3 regions of the Kitasatospora sp. NPDC028055 genome follow, and region 1 is predicted to be linked to each of the others. Evidence: riboswitches for the same ligand, from Rfam matches in the RefSeq annotation. Region 1 holds a riboswitch; each other region holds the start of a gene.
What was found. A riboswitch is a leader RNA that binds a small molecule or an ion and turns the genes downstream of it on or off. The one in region 1 is predicted to bind S-adenosylmethionine.
Positions count from the first base shown of each region.

Region 2: linked by a shared signal. The riboswitch ahead of AB0F71_RS14000 (IclR family transcriptional regulator) and the one ahead of thrC (threonine synthase) in region 1 are both predicted to bind S-adenosylmethionine.
Region 3: linked by a shared signal. The riboswitch ahead of AB0F71_RS04255 (aminotransferase class V-fold PLP-dependent enzyme) and the one ahead of thrC (threonine synthase) in region 1 are both predicted to bind S-adenosylmethionine.

Region 1 covers NZ_JBEZXE010000073.1:24,795-31,861, forward strand. Annotated here, with positions in the region: gene groL (chaperonin GroEL) at 1-970, opposite strand, end outside; gene AB0F71_RS37670 (cold-shock protein) at 1,317-1,520, opposite strand; gene AB0F71_RS37675 (MoaD/ThiS family protein) at 2,071-2,349, opposite strand; gene thrC (threonine synthase) at 2,377-3,657, opposite strand; SAM riboswitch class I at 3,675-3,810, opposite strand; gene AB0F71_RS37685 (glucosyl-3-phosphoglycerate synthase) at 3,960-4,982, shown strand; gene AB0F71_RS37690 (trehalose-6-phosphate synthase) at 5,021-6,487, shown strand; gene otsB (trehalose-phosphatase) at 6,474-7,067, opposite strand, start outside.
Region 2 covers NZ_JBEZXE010000010.1:64,067-71,133, reverse strand. Annotated here, with positions in the region: gene AB0F71_RS14035 (M1 family metallopeptidase) at 1-307, opposite strand, end outside; gene AB0F71_RS14030 (hydroxymethylcytosylglucuronate/cytosylglucuronate synthase) at 562-1,758, opposite strand; gene AB0F71_RS14025 (metalloregulator ArsR/SmtB family transcription factor) at 2,094-2,498, opposite strand; gene AB0F71_RS14020 (SRPBCC domain-containing protein) at 2,495-2,941, opposite strand; gene AB0F71_RS14015 (hypothetical protein) at 3,072-3,329, opposite strand; gene AB0F71_RS14010 (MarR family transcriptional regulator) at 3,460-3,915, opposite strand; gene AB0F71_RS14005 (transporter suffix domain-containing protein) at 3,924-4,217, opposite strand; SAM riboswitch class I at 4,333-4,475, shown strand; gene AB0F71_RS14000 (IclR family transcriptional regulator) at 4,675-5,388, shown strand; gene AB0F71_RS13995 (sialidase family protein) at 5,478-7,067, opposite strand, start outside.
Region 3 covers NZ_JBEZXE010000002.1:67,775-74,841, forward strand. Annotated here, with positions in the region: gene AB0F71_RS04250 (Lrp/AsnC ligand binding domain-containing protein) at 42-323, shown strand; gene AB0F71_RS04255 (aminotransferase class V-fold PLP-dependent enzyme) at 327-1,691, opposite strand; SAM riboswitch class IV at 1,744-1,861, opposite strand; gene trpD (anthranilate phosphoribosyltransferase) at 2,107-3,183, opposite strand; gene AB0F71_RS04265 (hypothetical protein) at 3,303-3,728, opposite strand; gene AB0F71_RS04270 (heme-copper oxidase subunit III) at 4,135-4,755, shown strand; gene AB0F71_RS04275 (cytochrome c) at 4,943-5,752, shown strand; gene AB0F71_RS04280 (Rieske 2Fe-2S domain-containing protein) at 5,761-6,813, shown strand; gene AB0F71_RS04285 (ubiquinol-cytochrome c reductase cytochrome b subunit) at 6,810-7,067, shown strand, end outside.

The DNA of each region.
Region 1 (7,067 bases):
TGATGACGACCTTGCGGGCGCCACCCAGGAGGTCCAGGCCGGCGTTCTCCAGCTTGAGACCGACCTCCTCGGAGATCACGGTGCCGCCGGTGAGGACGGCGATGTCGCCGAGCATGGCCTTGCGGCGGTCGCCGAAGCCCGGGGCCTTGACGGCGACGGACTTGAAGACGCCCTTGATCTTGTTGACGATCAGGGTCGACAGGGCCTCGCCCTCGACGTCCTCGGCGATGATGACGAGCGGCTTGCCGCTCTGCATGACCTTCTCCAGCAGCGGGAGCAGGTCCTTGATCGAGCCGATCTTGGAGTTGGCGATGAGGATGTACGGGTCCTCGAAGGTCGCCTCCATCCGCTCCAGGTCGGTGGCGAAGTAGGCGGAGATGTAGCCCTTGTCGAAGCGCATGCCCTCGGTGAGCTCGAGCTCCAGACCGAAGGTGTTGCTCTCCTCGACGGTGATGACGCCTTCCTTGCCGACCTTGTCCATGGCCTCGGCGATGAGCTCGCCGATCTGGGTGTCGGCGGCGGAGATGGAGGCGGTGGAGGCGATCTGCTCCTTGGTCTCCACGTCGGTGGCCTGGGCCAGCAGCTGGTCCGAGACGGCGGCGACGGCCTTCTCGATGCCGCGCTTGAGGGCCATCGGGTTGGCGCCGGCGGCGACGTTGCGCAGACCCTCGCGAACCAGGGCCTGGGCGAGCACGGTGGCGGTGGTGGTGCCGTCACCCGCGACGTCGTCCGTCTTCTTGGCGACCTCCTTGACGAGCTCCGCACCGATCTTCTCGTACGGGTCCTCGAGCTCGATCTCCTTGGCGATGGAGACACCGTCGTTGGTGATCGTGGGGGCGCCCCACTTCTTCTCCAGCACGACGTTGCGACCCTTGGGGCCGAGCGTGACCTTCACTGCATCGGCGAGCTGGTTCATGCCACGCTCAAGGCCGCGGCGAGCTTCCTCATCAAAGGCGATGATCTTGGCCATCAGAAGTGGTCCTCCGGGACACGGTCGACTGCTCGGACCAAGGGGTGCCCGCGACGGACGGCCCTGGTGCGCGGAGGTCCATTCCCCTACCGCTCCCGGGGGCCTCACCGACCCGGTCCGCTGTCACTCTCACACTGTGAGTGCTAACGCCAATGATTAGCACTCCGGGTGGTCGAGTGCAAGCCCAATGACCGACCCGCGAGCCACCGTCCGCCCCCGCGCGGGAGCCCGGACGGCCCGCCCGGGGAACGCGAACGGGCCCGTACGACGCGTGTCGTACGGGCCCGTCGAGAAGCGAGTGGTCACCAGCCGTGGGCCGCGCCGAGCTCCTGGGTGCCGGAAGAGGTCAGACCGCCGCGCGGACCATGTCCGCCTGCGGGCCCTTCTGTCCCTGGGAGATCTCGAACTCGACCCGCTGGCCCTCCTCGAGGGTGCGGTAGCCGTCCATCTGGATCGCGCTGTAGTGGACGAAGACGTCCGCACCACCGTCGACCGCGATGAAGCCGTAGCCCTTCTCCGCGTTGAACCACTTGACGGTGCCCTGAGCCATTCCGAACTCCCCTAGTGCTGTGCTGGCCCTTCACGGGCCCGCAGGTCGCGGGCCCGGGTCTGGTTTGAAGGCCGGCCCGGGGAACCCCCCCTGGGCGCAGCCGTGCACGCCGCAATCCTCCGCAGCGGGGCGCCGGACGGCTTCCGTGAGCGGCTGATTACGTCGACCGCCGCTGAATGTATCCGGATCGACGCCCTCTGCAACAGGGTCAGCCGCCGGGAATTCCGCAGCCCCGTCAAGAGACAAGAGCGAACAAACCGGGAGAAAATCGGCAATCAGCGCCGGACATAGCGGACGAATTACTCAAATGCCTGCAGGAATTCTGACATCTGCCTGACATGTTTCACGGCCCCGGCCCCGGGGCGGTCTCAGCGTCCGGACGAGCTCCGGCGAAGCACCCAGTGCCGGAAGGGGAAGCCCTGTTCCCAGCAGAGCCACACTCTACTCCGACTCCGACCGAAAATATTCCCGCCGAAATGCAAGCGGCCGCCCGCACGCACGGAGAGTGGAATTCCGTACGCGCGGACGGCCGGGAAACGGCGGGAACGGCTCAGCAGCCGCCGGCCACCGCCGGAATGATCGAAACGCTCGCACCGTCCGTGATCCCGGTCGCCAGACCGTCGGCGAACCGCACGTCGTCGTCGTTCACGTACACGTTGACGAAGCGGCGCAGCTTGCCGGTGTCGTCCAGGATCCGGGCCGCGATGCCCGCGTGGTTGTGCTCCAGGTCGGCGATGACCTCGCCCAGGGTGGCCCCCTCGGCGGTCACCTCGGCCTCGCCGCCGGTGTAGGTGCGCAGGATGGTGGGAATGCGGACGGTGGCGCTCATGACTCTCCTAGCGGGGTGGGGGGTGGATCAGGCGGACGCGAGGCCGGCGGCGTGGAAGGAGTCCAGCGTCGGGCGGATGACGGCGGTCATGCCCGCCTCGGAGACGGCGTCCAGCGTCTTGAGGCCGTCCCCGGTGTTGATCGCGACGGTCTCCTTGGCGGGGTCCAGCAGGCCGGTCTCCACGAGCTTCTTCAGCACGCCGACGGTCACCCCGCCCGCGGTCTCGGCGAAGATCCCCTCGGTCCGGGCCAGCAGCCGGATCGCCGCCACCACCTCCGCGTCCGTGACGTCCTCCACCGCGCCGCCGGTCCGCCGGGCGATGTCCAGCACGTACGGGCCGTCCGCCGGGTTGCCGATCGCCAGCGACTTGGCGATGGTGTCCGGCTTCACCGGCCTGATCACGTCCCGGCCGGCCTTGAACGCCGCCGACACCGGCGAGCAGCCCTCCGCCTGGGCACCGAAGATCCGGTACGGCCGGTCCTCGACCAGACCCAGCTTGATCAGCTCCTGCAGACCCTTGTCGATCTTCGTCAGCTGCGAGCCCGAGGCGATCGGGATGACGATCTGCTCCGGCAGCCGCCAGCCGAGCTGCTCGCAGATCTCGTAGGCCAGCGTCTTGGAGCCCTCGCCGTAGTACGGCCGCAGGTTGACGTTGACGAAGCCCCAGCCCTCGCCGGCCGGGTCCCCGATCAGCTCCGAGCAGAACCGGTTCACGTCGTCGTAGTTGCCCTCGATGCCGACCAGCTCACCGCCGTACACCCCGGCCATCACGACCTTGCCCTGCTCCAGGTCGTGCGGGATGAACACGCAGGAGCGGAACCCGGCCCGGGCCGCCGCCGCGCCCACCGCACCGGCCAGGTTGCCGGTCGACGAGCAGGACAGCGTGGTGTAGCCGAACGCCCGGGCCGCCTCGATCGCGCAGGCCACCACCCGGTCCTTGAACGAGTGCGTCGGGTTGCCCGAGTCGTCCTTGACGTGCAGCTGCGCGGTGAACCCGAGCTCCCGGCCCAGGTTGTCCGCCTTCACCAGCGGGGTCCAGCCGGGGTTCAGGTTGGGCTTCGAGGCGACGTCGGCCGGCACCGGCAGCAGCGGCGCGTACCGCCAGATGGACGCGGGGCCGGACTCGATCCGCTTGCGCAGCTCCTCGGCGCGCTCGCTACCGAACTCGTAGGCGATCTCCAGCGGCCCGAAGCACTCCGCACAGGCGAAGCTGGGGCCGAGCGGGAAGCGGGTCCCGCACTCCCGACAGGACAGCGCGGCGGCGGGGCCGAGGTCGACGGAAACGGGTGCGACGGTGTCGATAGCCATGATGGCGGAGGCCTCTCTCCTCATCTTCCCCGCGGCGCGGACGCGCCACAGGCCGGAATTGGCACCTGTCCCGCCGGGGCCTGTCGACGACAGCCGAGCGAGAAGGTTGCCGGGACGTCAACGGGCCGTTCCCTCAGTCCCTCTGGATGAGCTTGTGAAATTGTGGTGGTGCGCAGCGGCGACCCCGGCGTGCAAAGGTCCGGCCGCTGTACGAAGACTGTATCCGAAGGCGTCAAACCTGAACGGGACCGTCCGCCAAGCGAGATGACCCGTCCCACCCGATCCCGCCGAGGAGAGTCACCGTGCCCGCCGAACCGACCCACGCGCTCCTCCCGCAGGCGGCGTCCTGGCTCCGCCGCCGCTCGTGGAGCGCGGCCGATCGGCCGGTCGACGCCCTCCTCGCCGCCAAGCGGCGCACCGGCCGGACGGTCAGCGTCGTCCTCCCCGCCCTCGACGAGGAGGCCACCGTCGGCGACATCGTGCGCACCGTCCGGCGCGAGCTCATGGACCGGATCCCACTCGTCGACGAACTCGTCGTGGTCGACTCCGGCTCCACCGACGCCACCGCCGCCGTCGCCGCCGAGGCCGGCGCCCGGGTGGAACACCGTGACCGGATCCTCCCCCGGCTGCCCGCCGTCCCCGGCAAGGGCGAGGTGCTCTGGCGCTCGCTGCTGGTCACCCGCGGCGACATCGTCTGCTTCATCGACGCCGACCTGCGCGAGTTCGACCCGGCCTTCGTCTCCGGCATCGTCGGCCCGCTGCTCACCGACCCCGACATCCACCTGGTCAAGGCCATGTACGACCGCCCCCTCGAAGTCGGCGGCTCCGCGGCGGGGGACACTGGCGCGATCGTCCCCACCGGCGGCGGCCGGGTCACCGAACTCGTCGCCCGCCCCCTGCTCAACCTCCACTGGCCGGAACTCGCCGGCTTCGTCCAGCCCCTCGGCGGCGAGTACGCGGCCCGCCGCTCACTGCTCGAACGGCTGCCCTTCCCCACCGGCTACGGCGTCGAGATCGGCCTCCTGATCGACGCCCTCGACCTGGTCGGCCTGGACGCCCTCGCCCAGGTCGACGTCGGCGTCCGGCACCACCGCCACCAGGACGGCCAGGCCCTCGGCCGGATGGCCGCCACCATCTACCGCACCGCCCTGGAACGCCTCGACCGCTCGCACCGCCTCAAGGCCTCCGCCGACCTCGTCCACCCCCACCTCACCCAGTTCACCCGCGACCCGCACACCCGCGCCTTCACCGCCCACACCCACCCCGTGACGGCCCTGGAACGCCCCCCGATGCACACCGTCCCCGAGTACGCCACCCGTCGTTGACGGGTTTGCCACCCGGACCCCCAGGCAACATCCCAACCATGGGCGATCTCACGACCGAACGTTCGAGTGCGACCGGAACCGCCCCCGTCCTGGTGGCCTCCAACCGGGGACCGGTGTCCTTCGGCACCGCCGACGACGGCACGCTGACCCTGCGCCGCGGCGGCGGGGGCCTGGTCTCCGGCCTGTCCGCGATCGACGACCCCACCGCCGTCTGGGTCTGCGCGGCCCTGGGCGACGCCGACCGCAGAGCCGCCCGGGAGGCCCCCGACGGCCGCCTCGACCGCGCCGGGCACGAGGTCGGCGGACAGGCCGTACGGATGCTCGACATCGACCCGGAGACCTTCGCCCGCGCCTACAACGGCGTCGCCAACTCCACCCTCTGGTTCGTCCACCACCTGCTCTACGCGACCCCCACCGCGCCCTCCTTCGACGCCGACTTCCGCACCGAATGGGCCGCCTACCAGGCGTACAACGCCGCCTTCGCCGCCGCCCTGGCCGCCGAAGCCGCCCCGGGAGCCGCCGTCCTGGTCCAGGACTACCACCTCTCCCTCACCCCGGCGCTGCTCCGCGAGGCCCGCCCCGACCTGCGGATCGGCCACTTCTCGCACACCCCGTGGGCCCCGCCCGAGTACTACCGGCTGCTCCCCGACGACGTCGCCCGGGCCGTCCTGACCGGCATCCTCGGCGCCGACCGGGCCGGCTTCCTCACCGAACGCTGGGCCCGCGCCTTCGCCGCCTGCTGCGAGGACCTCCTCGGCGCCGTCTTCGACCCGGCCGCCCTCACCGTCACCCACCAGGGCCGCACCACCCAGCTGGGCGTGCACGCCCTCGGCGCCGACGCCGACTTCCTGCGCGAACGCGCCCACCGCCCCGACGTCGACGAGCGCCTCGCCGCCCTCCGGGCCGCCGTCGGCGACCGCCGCACGATCGTCCGGGTCGACCGCACCGAGCTGAGCAAGAACATCGTCCGCGGCCTCCAGGCCTACCGGCACCTGCTCCGCACCCACCCCGAGTGGCACGACCGGGTGGTCCACATCGCCTTCGCCTACCCGTCCCGCACCGACCTCGCCGAGTACCGCGACTACACCGCCGCGGTCCAGGAACTCGCCGCCGCCGTCAACGCCGAATTCGCCACCCCCACCTGGCAACCCCTGATCCTGCACGTCAACGACGACTTCCCGCGCTCGCTGGCCGCCTACCGGCTCGCCGACGTGGCCCTCGTCAACCCGATCCGGGACGGCATGAACCTGGTCGCCAAGGAGGTCCCGGTGGTCTCCGACCACGGCTGCGCCCTCGTCCTCTCCCGCGAGGCCGGCGCCCACGCCGAACTCGGCGACGACGCCCTCACCGTCAACCCGTACGACGTCATCGCCACCGCCGAGGCCCTGCACACCGGCCTCACCATGAGCCCCGAGGAACGCGCCGACCGCACCAAGCGCCTCGCCGCCGCGGCCACCGCGCTCCCCCCGCAGCAGTGGTTCCTCGACCAGCTCAACGCCCTCTGAGAGCCTCCCCCAGAGCCCCCAACAGCTCCACCACCCCGTCGGGGCCGTCGACCACCACATCCGCCAGGTCGGCGAGCTCCCGCACCGGCGCGTCCCCCACCGCGCCGGCACACACCAACAACCCCGCCAGCCCCTCCGCCCGCAACCCCTCCACCGCCCGGAACGCCGCCACGTCCCCCAGGTCGTCCCCCGCGTACAGCACCGACCGCGCCCCGCGCTCCCGCAGGAAGCCGGTCAGCGCCGCCCCCTTGTCCACCCCCGGCGGCCGCAGCTCCAGCACCAACCGCCCGGGCTCCACCACCAGCCCGTACTCCTCCGCCAGCTCCCCCACCGGCCCCCGCAACAACTCCAACGCCCGCTCCGGCTCCCCCGTCCGCCGGGTGTGCACCGCCACCGAGCGCCCCTTGTCCTCCACCCACGTCCCCTCGGGCGCCCCCACCCGCTCCAACACCCCCGGCAACGCGCCCCGCACCCCCGCCACCCCCGGATGCACCTCCGGCGCCGAGAGCTCACCCGCCTCCCACCGCTCGGCCCCGTAGTGCCCCAGCACCACCAGCCCCGGCACCCCGGCAAACCCCCC
Region 2 (7,067 bases), on a different contig from region 1:
CGTGCAGGGGTTCCGGTGAGGTGTTGGTGAAGACGATCCGCTCGTGGCCGCGCCAGTGCGCACCCGTGGCGTCGCTGCTCAACTCCACGGTGTAGGTGGGGGCACCGGGGGTGCGGGTCGGGTCGGCGGGGGCGCGGCCGGGTGGTGCGGCGCCCACCGACAGGAGCACGGCGAGGACGGCGAGCAGCGGGAGGAGGAGGCGCCGCGGGCCGGACGGCGCCTCGGACCGGTCGAGGAGTCGTTGGACGGTGGTGGTGAACCGGGCGGATGTGACCGGCCGGAAGGGCGGGCCGGTGGACGTCATCATGAGGACCTCGGAAGTCTCGGAAATCTCGGGGATGTCGGGAGCAGGGCCGCAAGCGCGGGTGCTGGAGGGGGGTCAGCGCGCATGCCGCTGTCCCGACGTGCTGTGCCCAGCCTGCCGGGGCGGGCAGCGCGTCGCCGGCACCGTGGCTGAGAACGGCCTCGACCAGCCCGGGGACACGCAGCAGCCCTCCGTCGGAGTGATCCGCCGGGCCGGCCGCTGGGTCTGCCGTCGGCTGGGCCGCCGAGTCGGCCTGGTCAGTGGAGCGGCTGGTCGGCTCCCGGGGAGTCGGCCAGGAGCCGCAGCAGGACGTCGGCGACCTGGGCCGCACCGGCGGTGCCGACCGCGCTCGTCAACGCCGTCCAGTCCGGGCCGGGTGGAGCCGCGGCAGCCCCGTCGGCCAGCCGTTTGAGCTTCTCGACCAGGCCCTGCCGTACGGCTGCGGCTGTACGGTGGCGGCCGAGGTCGGCGGCGCGGGCGATGCCGCCGTGGATCAGGTCGAGGGCCTTGCGCTCGCCGTGGGCGCGCAGGGCCAGTGCCTCCTCCTCGTCGAACACCTCCTGGTGCCAACGGAGGCGGACGTCGGTGCCGAGCGCCCGGCTGTGGAAGCGGCCGTTGAAGATCTGGCTGAGGTTCTGCGGCGGCAGGCAGAGCGTCGGGGTGCCGAGTTGCCCGGCCTCCAGGAGGGTGGTCAGCCCGGGGGAGGTGAGCAGTACGTCGCAGTCGGCGAGGCGGTGCAGGAACTCCTGGTGGCGGAGGGCGCCGACGGTGGTGACGGGCGGGTGGGCGCAGGAGTCGACCAGTTGCGCGGCCAGCCAGGCCGGCAGGTTGCCCGCGATGTGCACCTCGGTGACCCCGCTCGCGGTCAGTGCCTCCAGTGCGGCGGGCAGGACGAGCTGGGGATAGCTCGCCCAGTCCGCGAGGTGGGGCGCGCGCAGCCCGCCGAGGTTGAGCAGGGCGCGCCGGGGGTGCGGCGTGGGAGGGCTGCCGCGGGCGGCGCCGCCGTCGGCGATCACGGCGTCCACCCAGCGGAGCCGGTGCACGTCGGCCAGCACCCCGGCGCCCTCCGGCGGCAGTTCCACGCACCGCTGGGCGCAGTACACCTCGGCGTCCAGCGGGAGGTCGGGCCGGTCGCCGTCCGTCCAGAGGAACGGCAGGCTGTCCACGAACACCACCGGCACCCCGCAGGCTTGCAGCGCGTTGGCCAGCCCGCCGTCCAGCACCACCAGTGCCGCCTGAACGCGCTGCGCCTGGACGATCCGGCCCAGTTCCTGGCCGGACCGCTCGTCCGGGAGGTCGAACCAGCGCTCCACCGGCTGTTCGGCGAGCAGCTGTCTGCCCAGCCCGGAGGCCAGGCCGATGAATCTCAGCCGCTCGCCGCCGCGGGCCCGGAGGGCGGACAGCACCGCGCTCAACTTCCCCGAGCTGCCCCAGCCGAACTCCACCCCGGCCACGGCGACCGTCGTCGTGGCCCTCGCCGTCGTGGTCCCCGCTGTCGTGGTCCTCGCCGTCGTGGCCTCTGCCCTCGTGATCCCCGTCCTCGCCCGCATCCCTGTCAACTCCCCCGCCCGTACCGGATCTTCTGTCGCTCCGTATTCGTACCAGGCGCTCGGAGAAGGGTCGGTTCGACTACCTACGGAAAAGCGAGACCTAACCACCCCGAAAGGTGAAGCTCCCGTTCGGTGCATTGACGAACGGAGGGGTCGACGGGCAGGTGGACGGCCGGTCGGTCGGCGGCTTGGCGACCGACCGGCCGGACCCGGGGCGTGCCGTCAGGCGGTCGACCTGGTCAGGTTCCTCCGTGGGGTTGTTCCGGTGGACGTGACGCATCGTCACGACCGGTTCGCGACTCCCGCTCCGCCGCCTCGGCGACGTGCTTGATGTGCGCCAGTCTGCGGTCCCAGTCGGCGGCGAGCGAAGCCATCCAACGCGCCGTGGTGTCGAGCGCCGCGGGCCGCACCGTGTAGCGCACCTCGCGCCCGACGCGGCCGCTGCTCACCAGTCCGGCGGCGTCCAGGACGGCGAGGTGCTTGACCACGGCCTGGCGCGAGACGGGAAGGTGCCGGGCGAGCGTCGTCGCCGTGGCCTCGCCCTGCGCGGCGATCAGTTCGAGCAGCCGGCGCCGCGTCGGGTCGGCCAGGGCCGCGAGCACGGTGTCGACCGCTTCGACGGCGCCGTGGGGTTGGTCGGTCACGCGGCGGGCTGTTCGGCGCGCGTCCTGAGCGCGTCGAGCTCCTGGCGCCAGCCGCCGGTGTTGTCCTCGACCGCCTTGCCGCGCAGTTCCTCGGACCCGGCCAGTGCCGCGAAGCCGCTCTCGACCACGCGCAGCCGCGTCCTGCCGTCCTCCGGGGTCAGGGTGAACTCGACGAGGGTGCTGTTGTCCTCGCGCAGCTCCTCCCCGGGGAACGCGCTGGCCCAGCGGTAGGCCAGGTAGGTCGGCGGCTCGACCTTCTCCACGCGCACCGGGAAGTCGCCGTACTCCGGGTTCCTGGCCACCAGTTCCTCGCCCTCCCTGGCCACGGTGCCGGGCAGGCTCGCCTTGTCGGCGACCCAGAAACCGGGCTCGGCCACCAGGGACCAGACCCGCTCCAGGGGCGCCTCGATCAGGGTCTCGCGTTCGATCCGGTCCTCGCTCATGGGGGGCTCCTTCCATCGCGGACAGTGGGTGCAACTCCAGAGTTGCACGTCGCACTGCCAGGTGCAACCTGACGGTTGCGTCTCGCGCGAGTCCGCCGCCAAGGACCCGGCCTCTCCCCGTCCTGGCGGGCTATCGCCCGGGGGTGGCCTCCTGGATGGCCGCCAGCAGGCGGGTGTGGACGGCGGTGGCGGCCGCGCGGGTCGCCGGGTCCTCGTCCTTCAACAGCGGGGTGATCAGCTCGGCGGCCGCGGCGAGGACCGGCACGGGCACCGTCGCCTCGCGCAGGTGGAGGAGCTGGGAGGCGGCCCGCTCGCCGGGCGTGGCCCTGGTGCGGGCGTCGGGGATGAGGGCGGTGAGGCCCCGGGGGATCGGCTGAGTGCTGGTCACCCTCCTATTCTCCCGTGGCCTGGCCGTCGCCGATCACCGCAGTCGGGCAGTGCGGCCGGTCGGCAGCCGCCGCACGGTGAGGCAGCGATCACTTGAGATCGCTCACGAGTGGCGTCCGGGGCGGGTGGCGTCACTCCTCGAAGACCCGTCTCAACTTCCCGAGTGCGGACTCGATCTCCGCCATGTCCGTGGCCGAGAGCTTCGCGACGTAGGCGGCGTGGAGCTCCCGCTCGTACCGGAGCACGGTCTGTCGGTAGGCCGTGCCGAGGGCCTCCAGGCGGAAGACGTGGACGCGTCCGTCCCGGGGGCTGCGCTGCCGGGAGAGGTAGCCGTCCTTCTCCAGGCGCGCCAGGTGCTGGCTGACGGCGCCCTTGGACACGCCCAGGCGCTCGGCCAGGTCCTTGGGGGTGACGTCCGGGTCGGCCACGATCTGCCCGAGCACGAGGTGCTGTTGGGCGGTGAGCCCGAACTCGTCGTAGCGGGGCCCGTGTCGTTCCGACAGGAGCCGCAGGTCCGCGAAGAGCTGGTTGAGTCGGGCACTGCGGGCGTGCAGGTCGGCACCGTCGGGTCTTTCGCCGGTGTCCATCGGGCTCGTCACTCCGCGGTCGGCGGCTGCTCGGCGGCGCGGCTGCGCCTCCGGAGCCCCAGGCGGGACCTGACCGCCCGGATGGCTTCCTTGCCGACGCCGGCCATGCCGATGAGGGCGCTCGTCTCGGCGACCACGAGTGTCCCGCCGAAGGCGGCGGCCTTGGTGCCGGAGTCCAGCGGGAGGAAGAGGATGACGAGGACGGCCACGTAGGTCAGGGCACTCAGGATGAGGAGCGCGATGCCGATCCTGAACCTGAGCGGCTTCTTCTGGGGTGCTGAGGTCGCCGGGGTCGCAGTCATGGAAATAGTTTAGAAATCTAAATAATCCGTGGTCAAGGACCCCGACGGGCTCCGGGGGCGGGGTGTTCGGGAAAGGCTTGGCGGGGCGCCCGGGAAATCTTGTATGGTTCTTCGCGAATCATCCAGAGGGGTGGAGGGACCGGCCCTACGAAGCCCCGGCAACTCCCCGTTCGACCCGGCGTCCGAAGTACGCGCCGTGCCGTCCGGGGTCAGTGCCAACTCCGGCCTGTCGCCAACGTGGCGCGGGGAAGATGAGGAGACACGGTGCTCTCAGTGCTGTCCTTCGCCCGGGCGCTTCCCGCCCCGGCCCTTTCGCGTACCCGTTTCGTGCTCGGCGCAGGCGATCTGCTGTCCCCGCAGGCCTGTCCCCGCTGACCACCCCGCTCCCACCCCAACGGAGCGCCCGTGAGCCGTACCCACCCGTCGCTCACGGGATCTGAGACTGGAGTACCCGTCCATGGAGAACACGAGCGGCGTCGGCGTGCTCGACAAGATCACCTCGATCCTCGGCACCTTGGAGGCCGGCCCGGCCACCTTGGCCGGGCTGGTCGACGCCACCGGCCTGGCCCGGCCGACCGCCCACCGGATCGCCGTCGCACTGGAGCACCACCGGCTGCTCGGCCGGGACCTCCAGGGCCGGTTCGTCCTCGGCCCGAGGCTTGCCGAACTCTCGGCGGCGGCCGGTGAGGACCGCCTGCTCGCCGCGGCCGGCACCGTCCTCACCCACCTGCGCGACGTCACCGGCGAGACCGCCCAGCTGTACCGCCGGCAGGGCGAGGTCCGGATCTGCGTGGCGGCCGCAGAACGCCTCTTCGGCCTGCGGGACACCGTGCCGGTCGGCCTCGCCCTGCCGATGAAGGTCGGGTCCGCCGCCCAGGTCCTGCTGGCCTGGGAGGAGCCCGAGCGGCTCCACCGCGGGCTCCAGGGTGCCCGGTTCACCGCCACCGCGCTCAGCGGGGTGCGGCGCCGGGGCTGGGCCCAGTCGATCGGCGAGCGCGAGCCCGGCGTCGCCTCCGTCTCCGCGCCGGTGCGCGGCCCGGCCGGCCGGGTGGTGGCCGCGGTCTCCGTCTCGGGGCCGATCGAACGGCTCAGCCGGCACCCGGGTGCGCGCCTGTCCCAGGCCGTCATCGAGGCGGCGGGTCACCTCACGGACGCGCTGCACCGGCCCTGACCGGGCCGCCGGCGCGGCTCGGACCTGAGCGTTCGAGGCCGAGCAGCCGTCGGCGCGGAGCGCTTCCGCGCCGGCGGCCGCCGGTCGGGTCAGCGCCGCAGGTGTTGCACGGCGCGCAGGCCGACGGCGGGCGCCCCGGTGCGCGCGCCGGTGTGCGCCGCCTGGGTGGTCGGTGCGGACGCGCCCGGGCTGCGCAGGGTGTCCGGCCGGAAGCGGCCGCTGTACACGTCGGTGGAGTTCAGCGGGGCGCCGCTGTTGGCGGTCACCAGCACCGGGCGGACCAGGCGGCCGTCGGCGATCAGGGCCTGGTAGTCGCCGAGGAAGTGGCCCCCGGCGTACGGCGCCTGGAGCCAGTCGAAGACCGGCGAGATCTGCCGCTCGACCGGACTGTTCTCGCCGCCGCGAGGGAAGCTGAGCAGCCAGGCGGCGGTGGGCAGCGTGGAGGTGTCGCCCGGGGTGAGGTAGCGCAGGTCGTAGTAGCTGACGGCCACGGTGCCGTCGGCCGTCACGGTGATGGACGGGGTGAACGCCGGTGCGCCCGGGGCCTGGTTGAGCCGGGTCGGGCCGCTCCAGGTCCGGCCGCCGTCCGTGGAGTGCACGAGTTGGATGGCGTCGTACCTGCCGCCGGCGGACTCCGAGCCCTCGTAGGCGAGGTACAGCTCACCGGTCTGCGGGTCGATCGCCACGCTGGGCAGACCGGCGCCGGCCCGGAGGGACTTGGTGGCGTCGGCGGGCGCGTTCGGGTGGACCTCGGGGACGGAGGTGTCGGCGGCGACCCGGACCGGCCGGCTCCAGGTGCGGCCCTGGTCGGTGGAGCTGACCATGCCGAAGTGCACGTCGCTGACGGTGGTGGCGGTCGCGTCGGTGAAGGTGATCCAGTCGAAGAAGTCGTACAGCGTGTCCGTGCGCGGGTCGACCACGATCTGGTTGCCGATGGTCTGGGTGTTCGGCGTCGTGGCGGTGGTCACGAAGGGTTTCGCCGGGGACCAGGTCCGGCCGTGGTCCCGGGTGACGGACAGGTAGCCCGGCCCGTCGAAGACCGGGGTCGGGCCGGCGGCCTGGTCCACCCGGTCCCAGACCTGGTAGGCCACGCCCGGGTGCACGGGGTCGGCGGTGACGGCGTTCTTGTCGTCGGTGATCGCCGGGTCGTCGTCGCTGATCAGCTCGGTGACGTGCTGCCAGCTGCGCCCGCCGTCGGTGGAGGTGGCGGCGGCCACCGCGCTGCGCGCCGTGGTGGCGTCGAAGACCAGGGCGCTGGCGTACGCGGTGCCGTCGGGGCCGAAGCTCACCCAGCCGTCGGAGGCCCGCTGGTAGGCCAGTCCGCCCGGCGCGCAGTGGGTGAAGGGCAGGGCGGTCTGGGTGAAGTGCACGCCGTCCGTGGTGTAGCTGGAGCTCAGGCCCCGGGCACCGCCGTTGGACCAGCGGTCCTGCTGGTAGATGGTGATCGTGTTCGCCGGGTCCAGCGGGTTGGCGGCGGCGTACGGTTCCTCCTCCGCGCCCGGGTAGTTGGTGCCGTCGCCGTCCGCGCCGAGGTCGCAGGAAGCGTACGGATCGCCGGGTGAGATCACGGCGAGCGGTGCGCCGGGCGAGGCGTCGGGCGGGTTCGTGCCGGCCGCGGCCGCACCGGCCGGGGTAGGGGTACCGGCGACGACGGCGGCGAGGAGGAGCGCTGCGGTCGC
Region 3 (7,067 bases), on a different contig from region 1:
GCCCGATACGCTGGCCGCACCCGCATCAAGGAGCCCGAACTGTGATCACCGCCATCGTCCTGATCAAGACCAGTGTCGACCGCATCCCCGAGATCGCCGAGGCCATCGCCGCGATCGAGGGCGTCAGCGAGGTGTACTCGGTGACCGGCGGATACGACCTGGTGGCGATGGTCCGGGTGCGCCGCCACGACGACCTGGCCGAGGTCATCCCGGGCCGGCTCAACAAGGTCCCGGGTGTGGCCCACACGGAGACCCAGATCGCCTTCCGCACCTACTCCCAGCACGACCTGGAAGCGGCCTTCGCCCTCGGCCTGGACGAGTAGGACTCAGCCCGCGCGGCGCGTGTCGGCGACGCAACGGCCGCCCTCGTTGCGGTAGTTCCACGCCGCGCCGTCCGTGACCAGCTCGCGGACCGCGGCCAGGAAGCGCTCGACGTGCTCGTCCGGCGTACCGGCCCCGAAGCTCACCCGGATCGCGTTCAGGCTGCGCTCACCGGGCAGCGAGGGCTCGGGCGCCCCGCACTCGGAGGGCGCCGAATCCTCGTCACCGAGCAGGGTGCGCACCAGCGGGTGCGCACAGAACAGTCCGTCGCGCACGCCGATGCCGTACTCGGCGGACAGCGCGGCCGCGAAGTGCGAGCTGTTCCAGCCGCGGACGACGAAGGACAGCACGCCCACCCGGGCCGAGCCCGCCCCGAACAGGTTCAGCACCCGGACCTCGGGGATCTCCGCCAGCCCCGCCGTCAGCCGCTCGACCAGCTCCCGCTCCCGGGCCTCCAGCGCGTCGAAGCCGGCCTCGGTGAGCGCCCGACAGGCCGACGCGATCGCGTAGGCGCCGATGACGTTCGGCGAGCCGGCCTCGTGCCGGGCCGGGCCGGTGTGCCACTGCACCGCCACCGAGCCGTCCAGCTCCCGGGCCACCGTCCGGGTCGCCCCGCCGCCGGCCAGGTAGGGCTCGGCCGCGTCCAGCCAGTCGGAGCGGCCGGCCAGCACCCCGGCGCCGAACGGCGCGTACAGCTTGTGGCCGGAGAAGGCGATCCAGTCGACGCCCAGCTCGCGCACCGAGACCCGGTGGTGCGGGGCCAGCTGGGCGGCGTCCAGCACCACCCGGGCGCCGTACCGGTGCGCGGTCCCGGTCAGTTCGGCGACCGGCCACAGCTCGCCGGTCACGTTGGAGGCGCCGGTGACGCACAGCAGCTTCGGGCCCTCCGGCGCCGCGGCCAGCGCCTCCTCCAGCGCGGCCACCGCCTCGGCCCGCGAGCGCGGCGCCCGCAGGTAGCCGACCTCCAGCCCGGCGTGCGCCCACGGCAGCAGCGAGGCGTGGTGCTCGGTCTCGAAGGCGAACACCCGGGTGCCGGCCGGGACGGCGGCGGCCAGCAGGTTGAGCGAGTCGGTGGTGGCGCGGGTGAAGACCACCTGGTCGCCCTCGCGCAGGTCGAGGAACTCGGCGACGGTCCGGCGGCTCTGCTCGAACAGGTCGGTGGACAGCTGGGAGAGGTAGCCGGCGCCGCGGTGCACGCTGCCGTAGTAGGGGGCGTAGGCGGCGACGTCGTCCCACACCCGCTGGAGCGCCGGCGCGCTGGCCGCGTAGTCGAGCGCCGCGTAGCCGACCTTCTCACCGCTGACGAGCGGGACCTCGACGTCGTGGCCGAGGACGGCGAGCGGGGCGCTGGTTCCGAGGGAGAGGGACATGGGGATGCACTCCTTCACGGGGTAAGGGACCCCGGGAGTGCAGATCGTCCGGTGTCCGCGCTTGTCGCGCGGACGGCTTGCCCGGCGACCCGGTCCTCACCCAGGGCACCCCGCCACGGACGGAGGGTTGCCGGACAGCCAGCTGGGGCTTGGCGCTGTCACTCATGACCTGGCGAAGACTCTAGGTCGGGCACGTCGGACGGTCAAACAGGCATCCACCATCCGGACGGTGTCTTCGCCCGCTCGCCTCCGGGGCGCTCGGACCCGGCGCCGACGCTCGTCGCTCCGGCGCTCGTACCTCGCTTGTCGCTCCTCGACTTTCGACACCGGCGCGCCCCTTCGGCTCGGGGCGGGTACATCGAGGCGGGCACGAAGGGCCCGTGCCGACGGATCGGCACGGGCCCCAACTACCGCCTCAGATCCGGCTGGTGGCCTCCGACCAGCGCCGCAGCAGGTCCTGCGCCCGGCCGGAGTCGATCGCCTCGGCCGCCCGCGCCATGCCCGCCGCGAGCTGCTCCGCCAGCGGGGCGTCGCCCAGGTCCAGTGCGACCAGCGCCGCCGCCGTGTTCAGCAGGACGGCGTCCCGCACCGGCCCGCGCTCCCCGGTCAGCAGCCGGCGCGCGACCTCGGCGTTGTACGCGGCGTCGGCCCCGCGCAGCGCCTCGATGCCGACCAGCTCGATGCCGACGTCCCGCGGGTCGAAGGTGGTCTCGGTGACCACGCCGTCGCGCACCAGCCAGACCCGCGAGGTGGTGGTGATGGTCAGCTCGTCCAGCCCGTCGTCGCCGCGGAACACCAGCGCGGTCGCCCCGCGCCGGGCGAGCACCCCGGCGATCAGCCCGGCCAGCCGGGTGTCGAAGCAGCCGATCGCGTGCGAGGTGACCCTCGCCGGGTTGGTCAGCGGGCCGAGGATGTTGAAGGCGGTGGGCACCCCGAGGTCGCGCCGCGCGGTGGCGGCGTGCCGCATCGAGGGGTGGAACTTCGCCGCGAAGCAGAAGGTGAGCCCGACCTCCTCGGCCACCTGGGCCACCCGCCGGGAGGAGAGGTCCAGCGCCACCCCGAGCTTCTCCAGCACGTCCGAGGAGCCGCTGGAGGAGGAGGCCGCCCGGTTGCCGTGCTTGACCACCTTGGCCCCGGCCGCCGCGGCGACGATCGCCGACATGGTCGAGATGTTGACGGTCTTCGCCCGGTCCCCGCCGGTGCCGACGATGTCGACCGCCGGGCCGGGGATGTCCAGCGGCTCGGCGTGGTCGTACATCGCGTCCACCAGGCCGGCGATCTCGTCGACCGTCTCACCCTTGGCCCGCAGCGCCACCATGAACCCGGCCACCTGGACGGGGGACGCCTCGCCGCTCATGATCCGGTCCATCGCCCACGCGGTGGACGAGCGGTCGAGGTCCTCCCCCTTCAACAGCGCCGCCAGGAGGTCCGGCCAGGTGCGGACCACCTGCGCGGGGTCGGTACCACCGTTCGCAGGGTTCACGTTCACCATGGCTGACTCCAGCTGTTGTCGGTTCCCCCGCGAGGGGGGACGTCCGTACGGATGGAGCCAGCCTATCGAGCGGCGGGGCGCCTACGGCGCCCTCATCTCCAGTACTGAGACGGCACCGCTCAACGCGTGGCCGGGGCCCGCTTGGCCATCCGGGCCCGCAGCAGGGTGGCGACCGCCTCGGCCAGCGCCACCGGGTCGACCGGGCGGGAGATCGCGGCATCGGCCCGGCTCCAGGCGGCGAGCCAGGAGTCCTGCGGCCGGCCGATCAGCACCAACACCGGCGGGCACCCGTAGATCTCGTCCTTGAGCTGGCGCCCGAGGCCGAGGCCGCCGGCCGGCACCGCCTCGCCGTCCAGCACGCAGAGGTCGACGCCGCCCTTCTCCAATGCCTTGAGCACCGCGGGGGTGGTCGCGCATTCGAGGTAGGACAGCTCCGGAAGATCCTCGGCAGGGCGACGGCCGAGCGCCGTCAGCACCTGCTCGCGGGTGTTGCGGTCGTCGCTGTAGACGAGGACGGTGAGCGTCTCGTCGGTCGTGTACGCCATGGACCCTGCTCCCTCAAGTGTGATCCGGACCACGTTCACCTGATCCGGATGCTACTCCCGTTTCCCCCGTCGCCGGTCCCCCTCGCGCACGTTCCCCCTCAAGCCGCCGCGCCCGTGACTCACCCGCTCGGAGGACGGCCCGTCACCCGGACCCGCCCGGACCCGCCCGGTCCACCCGGACGGCCGTGCGGCGTCCCGTCCCCCTACGGCACGGCACTGGGCCGACCGTGCAACGACGCGCCGGGCAACGGGGTCGCGGGCCCCTCCGAGGAACCGTCAGAAAAGGGACACGCCGCTGCTCAGCCTCCGTCCGGACCCCCCGTCGCCCGTCAAGCGGGCATACCGCACGCACCGGACACTCCGAGGGACACCCCCCGACGTGAAGACGGAATAAGGGACCGACATAATGTCCGTCGTGGCGACAGCAACAGCAACAGAAACCGGGCACGCGCACGGATCGGTCAATCGACCGAACATGGTCAGCGTCGGAACGATCGTCTGGCTCAGTTCCGAGCTGATGTTCTTCGCGGCCCTCTTCGCGATGTACTTCACGCTCCGCTCCGTCAAGGGAGCCGAGTTCTGGGCCGAGAAGGCGCACGCCCTCAACGTGACGTTCTCCTCGGTCAACACCACGATCCTGGTGCTCTCCTCACTCACCTGCCAGCTCGGCGTGTTCGCCGCCGAGCGCGGTGACGTGAAGAAGCTCCGCGGGTGGTTTGCCCTGACGTTCTTCATGGGCGCGATCTTCATCGGCGGACAGGTCTACGAGTACACCGAGCTGGTCAAGAACGACGGCCTCTCGCTGTCCTCGGACCCGTACGGCACGGTGTTCTACCTGACCACCGGCTTCCACGGTCTGCACGTGACGGGCGGTCTGATCGCCTTCCTGCTGGTCCTGGGACGGACGTACGCAGCCAAGCGCTTCACGCACGAGCAGGCCACCGCCGCGATCGTCGTGTCCTACTACTGGCACTTCGTCGACGTCGTGTGGATCGGCCTGTTCGCGACCATCTACCTGATCAAGTAACCAGCTGATCAGGTCGCTGGCCACCGGCAGCGGCCCCCGCCCTCACCGGCGACGGGCCGCTTCTGCCGGTGCCGACGCTCCCACCGACCGACCGCGCGCGCAGCCTTGGACAGGCAACCTCGTGCCGGCCAGACCGGCCGCCGGGTGCACCCACCAGTCGACCAGATCCTGACACCGGGGTTATTCCGTGAAAAAGCTCTCCGCACGACGGCGCCACCCATTGGCGGCGCTGGTCGTCCTACTTCTCGCCCTGGCGGCAACCGGGGGGCTGTACGCCGCGTTCGCGCCCGCCGACAAGGCGCAGGCCGACGTCGCCGCGCAGTCGCTCGCGATCGATGAGGGCAAGAAGCTCTTCGCCGTGGGCTGCTCCTCCTGCCACGGCCTGAACGGCCAGGGCAGCAGTGACGGTCCGAGCCTGGTCGGCGTGGGCTCCGCCGCTGTCGACTTCCAGGTCGGCACCGGTCGCATGCCGGCCCAGCAGCCCGGTGCCCAGGTGCCGCGCAAGAAGGCCATCTACAGCCAGAGCGAGATCGACCAGCTCGCCGCGTTCGTCCAGTCGCTCGGCCCCGGCCCGACCACGCCGGACGCGAAGCAGTACACCTCGACCAACCCGGACGACATCTCCAAGGGTGGCGAGCTGTTCCGCACCAACTGCGCCCAGTGCCACAACTTCGCCGGCCAGGGCGGTGCCCTGACGAAGGGCAAGTACGCCCCGTCGCTGGAGGGCGTGGACGCCAAGCACATCTACGAGGCCATGCAGACCGGCCCGCAGAACATGCCGTCGTTCCCGGACAGCACCATGCCCGAGGAGCAGAAGAAGCAGATCGTGGCCTTCGTCCGCCACACCACCAACGATGAGCCCAACCCCGGCGGTCTCACCCTGGGCAGCCTCGGTCCGGTGACCGAGGGCCTGTTCGGCTGGATCTTCGGCCTCGGCACGCTCATCGCGGTCGCGATCTGGGTCGCCGCCCACACCACCAAGGCCAAGAAGTCATGAGCCACGACATGTCAGAAGAGAAGCTCCCGGAGCCGCACGGCTCCGCCGGCGAGGTGGCCGACCACGGCAACCCGTTCGCCGACCCGGGCCTGCCGGCCCACGAGCCCCGTCGCACCGACATCGACGAGCGGGCCGCCAAGCGGGCCGAGCGTCAGGTCTCGCTGATGTTCGTGGTCTCGATGCTCGCGACGATCGGCTTCATCGCCTCGTACGTGGCCATCGACCCGGACAAGATCGTCTACATCTTCCCGCTGGGCCACGTCAGCGCGCTGAACTTCGCGCTCGGCCTGACCCTGGGCGTCGCGCTGTTCATGATCGGCGCGGGCGCGGTCCACTGGGCCCGCACCCTGATGTCGGACGTCGAGCTGCCCGCCGAGCGTCACCCGATCGAGGCCTCCGACGAGGTCCGCAACGACGTCATCGAGCAGTTCAAGACCGGTGCCGCCGAGTCCGGCTTCGGCCGCCGCAAGATGATCCGCAACACCCTCATCGGGTCGATGGCGCTGGTCCCGCTCTCCGGCGTGGTCCTGCTCCGCGACCTGGGCCCGCTGCCGGAGAAGAAGCTCCAGGAGACGGGCTGGAAGGAGGCCACCCCGGCCAAGCCGCTGCAGCTCGTCAACATGAGCACCATGCAGCCGATGAAGCCCGAGGACCTCGTGATCGGCTCGCTGACCTTCGCGATGCCGGAGGGCCTCACCACGCACGACGAGGACTTCCAGCAGCGCATCGCCAAGGACGCCCTGATGCTGGTGCGCATCGCGCCGGAGGACATCAAGGACGACAAGTCCAAGGAGCTGGGCTTCGAGGGCATCCTCGCCTACTCCAAGATCTGCACCCACGTCGGCTGCCCGATCAGCCTGTACGAGCAGCAGACCCACCACGCGCTCTGCCCCTGCCACCAGTCGACCTTCGATCTGGCGGACGGCGCGCGCGTCATCTTCGGCCCGGCCGGCCACCCGCTGCCGCAGCTGAAGATCACCACTGACGACAAGGGCAACCTGATCGCCACCGGCGACTTCGAGAAGCCTGTCGGCCCGAGCTTCTGGGAGCGTGCTCGATGAGTAGCGCGAGCAGCACCAAGACCGGTGCCGCCAAGCCCTCCAGCACGCGCGCGAACCCCGCCAACAAGTGGGAGTCCGCGGCTGACTGGACGGACGGCCGGCTGGGGATCTACTCCCTCGCCAAGGCCAACCTGCGCAAGATCTTCCCGGACCACTGGTCCTTCATGCTGGGCGAGATCTGCCTCTACACCTTCGTCATCATCATCCTGACCGGTGTCTACCTGACGCTGTTCTTCAAGCCGTCGATGGCCGAG